2 regions of the Paenibacillus sp. FSL L8-0502 genome follow, and region 1 is predicted to be linked to the other one. Evidence: predicted binding sites of a transcription regulator. Region 1 holds the regulator's gene; the other holds the start of a gene.

Evidence for each region. The regulator NrdR, encoded in region 1, represses ribonucleotide reductase genes. The targets are predictions, from matches to a motif close to AACACNATATATNGTGTT.
Region 2: a site for NrdR is predicted at 1,215-1,232, ahead of nrdI (class Ib ribonucleoside-diphosphate reductase assembly flavoprotein NrdI). Genes of this name have one in related genera too.

Annotation. Positions count from the first base shown of each region.
Region 1 is NZ_CP151958.1:1,869,974-1,872,369, reverse strand. Features, by position in the region: gene NSQ57_RS08420 (alpha/beta hydrolase) at 1-505, shown strand, start outside; tRNA gene NSQ57_RS08415 (tRNA-Lys) at 848-920, opposite strand; tRNA gene NSQ57_RS08410 (tRNA-Ala) at 933-1,008, opposite strand; gene nrdR (transcriptional regulator NrdR) at 1,138-1,605, opposite strand; gene NSQ57_RS08400 (alpha/beta-type small acid-soluble spore protein) at 1,711-1,935, shown strand; gene NSQ57_RS08395 (lytic transglycosylase domain-containing protein) at 2,052-2,396, opposite strand, start outside.
Region 2 is NZ_CP151958.1:2,031,257-2,033,652, reverse strand. Features, by position in the region: gene NSQ57_RS09225 (MFS transporter) at 1-25, opposite strand, end outside; gene NSQ57_RS09220 (GNAT family protein) at 28-588, opposite strand; gene NSQ57_RS09215 (DUF2500 domain-containing protein) at 628-990, opposite strand; gene nrdI (class Ib ribonucleoside-diphosphate reductase assembly flavoprotein NrdI) at 1,398-1,757, shown strand; gene nrdE (class 1b ribonucleoside-diphosphate reductase subunit alpha) at 1,744-2,396, shown strand, end outside.

The DNA.
Region 1 (2,396 bases):
GCCTGCCGTGAACTGGATTTCCCAAGGACAATTTAATACCAGAAAAGAACTGGAGCGAGAAGGAGTTACTCCGCAAGAAATTCAAAAGACATTGAACTACGATCAAGAGATTCTACAGTTACTGAAAAAACAGGCTTCTTATGAAGAATATCTAAGCATAGCTGATCCTGACGATATGATTTCCAAAGAAAGATGGAGCTTTATACGCAAAAATTTTCTGTCTGATTCCACCGAAGAATTAAGTCACTTCCATTCTCCTGTACTCTTGGTTCTGGCAGGAAAGGATATTAATGTTGATGTAAAGGATACCGAGCGAGTCTATCACCAGAAAATCCCCGCAGAGCTACTGTCCGTGATTCATTTACCTGAAGCCGACCACTCCATGATGGATGAAAAAATCGCGCGTTCAAAATCTCTAACTTTTTTAACAGCCGTATTCGCCCCAAGAAAATTGGTGAATGACGAGTATCTCAAAATTATTGCCAATTATGTCAGTGAGCGTTAAACAATGATGTTTTTTCCATACTTCATTTGAATATGCTGATAAAAAAAACCATCGAAAGATAAAAGGGTACATTTTTTTTGAGTATACGATTTTCTTAATGCGGTCTACAGACAGTCCACATTGTTCTGAGAGTTCGTCAATGGGCAGCCCATGTCTGCAAACAACTAGTCCTTGCACTCGTGAACAATGGGTTGCAATTAAAAAAGACGTCTATTTCCTTTAGGATCTGTTTTCTGTGCAGTCAGTTACGCGCTCATTCCACCCATAACTGTTCCCGGTTAGACTGGGAATAGATCTATAAACAACAAAAAAACGGCATCTCTGCCGTTTTTTCTAAAAAGATGGACTCTCAGGGACTCGAACCCTGGACCAATTGATTAAGAGTCAACTGCTCTACCAACTGAGCTAAGAGTCCATAATAAAAGTTTGGTGGAGCCTAGGGGGATCGAACCCCTGACCTCATCGCTGCCAGCGATGCGCTCTCCCAGCTGAGCTAAGGCCCCATCATAAGCAAGTTTTATCAACGTTTCAAGCGACTTCTATATCATATAAAATATTTAACCCTGTGTCAATACTTTTATAAAAAAATATAATTTTCTCCCTTCATGGCCCAGAAAAGATACAGTCAGCGATCAGTCGCTGGCTGTATCTTTAGATAACAGTGTTTTCAGTTCCTTCATAAACATATTGATGTCTTTAAACTGACGATAGACGGACGCAAAACGTACGTAGGCGACTTCATCCACTGGGTAGAGCTGTTCCATGACCAGCTCACCAATCTGCTGGCTATCCACTTCTGTGGCTGCTGTGTTGCGGATAGCGTTCTCCACCTGGGATACGATCATATCCAGTTGCTCGACGGATACTGGACGCTTCTCGCAGGCTCGAATGAGACCGCGCAGCATTTTATCACGACTAAACTCTTCACGGCTGCCGTCTTTTTTGATGACCATGAGAGGGGTTTCCTCCACCATTTCAAAGGTGGTAAAACGCCTGGCACACTGCTCACATTCACGGCGGCGACGGATGGACTTGTTATCATTCGCAGGTCGCGAATCCAGCACTTTCGTGCCATTGTAGGCACAATACGGACATTTCATAATCTCACCACTTTCTTTTTCCAATAAATTCCCGAAGACTTTTAGTAATAATTTTGTCAAAACAGATCATAATATGTTTACCATATCGCGAGGAGGTGAACAACAATGGCACAAGGAAACAATGGCAACTCCAACAATCTGGTAGTCAGCAGATCCTCCGGCGCTCTGGAGCAAATGAAATTTGAAATCGCTCAAGAGTTGGGTATCAGCATTCCTCAAGATGGATACCAAGGTAATATGACTTCCTATGAGAACGGTTCGATCGGGGGCTACATCACAAAACGCCTCGTAACGATCGCCGAACAACAATTGGCAGGTCAATACCAATAATCGCGGTAATAATGCAAAAATAACAAGAAAAAGTGTCTGGATGGGCTGGTAAAAACAGCCTGTCCAACGCTTTTTTCATTTTAAAGCGAAAAGCTCATCATGTCATTAACTTGGATTTAAAAATCATTATAAATTTTCGTGTATTGCCTGTAGTAATAAATGACCCGCTGTACATAATGTCGTGTTTCACCAAAAGGGATTTGCTTGATGGACTCTTCTTTTCCATCCCACACTCCCTTATCCAGCCACTCTTGAACTTTACCCGGCCCTGCATTGTAAGCAGCTACGATTGCTACAGGATTATCCTGAAACTTTATGGATAGGTTATGCAAATACCAGGTTCCCAGCTCAATATTGGTGCCAGGCTCGTGCTTGACACTGTCCAGCGGAACCTTTTGAATCTGGGCGCTGTCCATAATCCAATTTGCCGTATTCGGCATAATCTGCATCAGCCCTAGCGC
Region 2 (2,396 bases), 160 kb from region 1:
AGTAATATAGCTTATGAGGTTGCACTCTCAGGATTCCGTCGATTGCTGTGCAGCCTCATATTCACTTCGCAAAATCCCCATCTGAATAATGTCATAGTATCGCCCTTCCCTGAATAGCTTTTCCCGCAGCCGCCCTTCCTCCTTGAAGCCGCTGGCCAAATAGCAACGGTGTGCACGTTCATTGAACGCATAGACCTCCAGCTCCAGTCGATGTAGGTTCAGCGTATGAAATGCAAATTTTTGTAACAGCCGGATCGCTTCCCGTCCATAACCTTTGCCCAGATCACCGTCACGCCCGATCACAATTCCAAGGGTGGCATGCCGATTCACCCAGTTGATTTTAAATAAGTCCAGTTGTCCGATATAATCCAGGGTGTCTTTATGCGCAATGACAAAACCTTTGATCTCGGGGTTGCCGTCAATCATCATCTGTACAAAAGATTCACTATTCACCTGTGAATGCGGATAGATAAACACGTCGCTTAAACCACGTGTGATTTCCGGGTCATTGACCCATTTTCGGATATCTGGTATATCCTCTTGACGGTATTCTCTCAATACAACTCGTTTTCCAATGATATGCGGCATCGTAATCTTCCCTCCGATTATGTATTTGTTTAAGCACCTTTATGCTTCCATTACTCTCACAAACTCCAGAAAACGTGTACCTTTATAATGAAGCTCCCCACGATCCCCGATCACAATCATACCAAAGTCCCTATCCTTCACCTCCAGCTCCTTACGCTCACCCCCGTCAAACTCAAAGGTGATATAATAATAGGTCGAAGCTGAAAAATCGCCTGATCCCCCACGCACTCTCGTCCGTTTATCCACAACCTTACATGAACGTTGTACCCGTTCGGCTGCTTGATTGGACAGGCCCGCTCCGATCGTTTTGACAATTCCCATAATCATTACAAAAGCAATGAGTCCAAATACGATAAAAAAGATCGTATTAAACGATTGAACTTCCATAGAATCACTTCCCATTCACTTCATCCTTTCTACAGTAAAATGTAAATTTTCCATTCAATTGCCCATTGACAAATCGTACATCTTCACCCTCAAAAACTCCAATACTTTTTTAACATACTTACGAAAAAAAAGTTCTTTCGCTCTTTTCCGCACCCCGCTTGGACTTCTACCCGATCTGGGTCCTCTGATCCCCTCTAGACCGATTGACAAAACTATATATAGATATAAAATAGAGAATGTACTCTAAATATAGTGTAAAAAACGTATTTATGACCGATATCTTGAAGATACAGGTATGAAAATACATGTAAATATAGAGTCAAAAATTTAAAATGGCACAGCCAGCAAGGGATTAGAGCTATGATGGATCTCGGGCAATGCCGTTTTCTTTTTTTCGTTAATTGTTAAGGAGGATGCATACCATGCTGATTGCTTATGATTCCAAGACCGGCAATGTAAAAAGATTTATAAACAAGCTCAAGCTTCCAGCGGTTCAGATCGAGGAGCAAATGACTATAGAAGAGCCTTACGTACTTATTACATATACAACCGGGTTTGGGCAGATACCTGAGAGGGTATCTTCCTTTTTGAAAAAAAACGCACAAAACCTTGTTGGTGTAGCTGCAAGCGGCAACCGTAACTGGGGTGAGAAATTTGCCAAAAGTGCGGATTTGATTGCCGACCACTATAATGTCCCCGTGATTAGTAAATTTGAATTATCTGGAACGTTCGGAGATGTAGAGCGTTTTAAACAGGAGGTGAGCCGAGTTGCGGCATATTGAATTGAACAACATGTTGATGAAACGCGATACAGACGGCTTTTTCCAATTGGAAAAGGACCAAGAGGCTGTAGCAGAATTTATGAAGGAAGTTCAGGAACGGAGTTTGAAGTTTGCTGACACAGCCGCTCAAGTGCTGTATATGATTGAGAATGATTATTATGAGAATTTCTACAACAGCTATACGGCTGACGAAATTAATGATATTTTCCATATCACTCATAGCTATAATTTTAAATTCCCTTCCTATATGGCAGCATCCAAGTTTTATACCGATTATGCAATGAAGAGTAATGACCGTAAAGTCTATCTGGAACATTACCCTGATCGGGTTGCCGCGGTTGCCCTGCATTTGGGACGCGGTAACGCGGATACGGCACGCCTGTTGTCCCGCTCGATGATGGAGCAACGTCTCCAGCCAGCGACACCAACGTTCCTGAATGCAGGCAAAAGCCGCCGTGGGGAATTGGTATCCTGCTTCTTGCTCGAAATGGACGACTCCCTGAACTCGATCAACTATGTGCTAAACACTTGCATGCAGTTGTCCAAAATCGGCGGCGGTGTTGCCGTTAACCTGTCGAAGCTGCGGGCACGCGGCGAAGCGATTAAAGGCGTAGAAGGCGCAGCAAAAGGCATTATGCC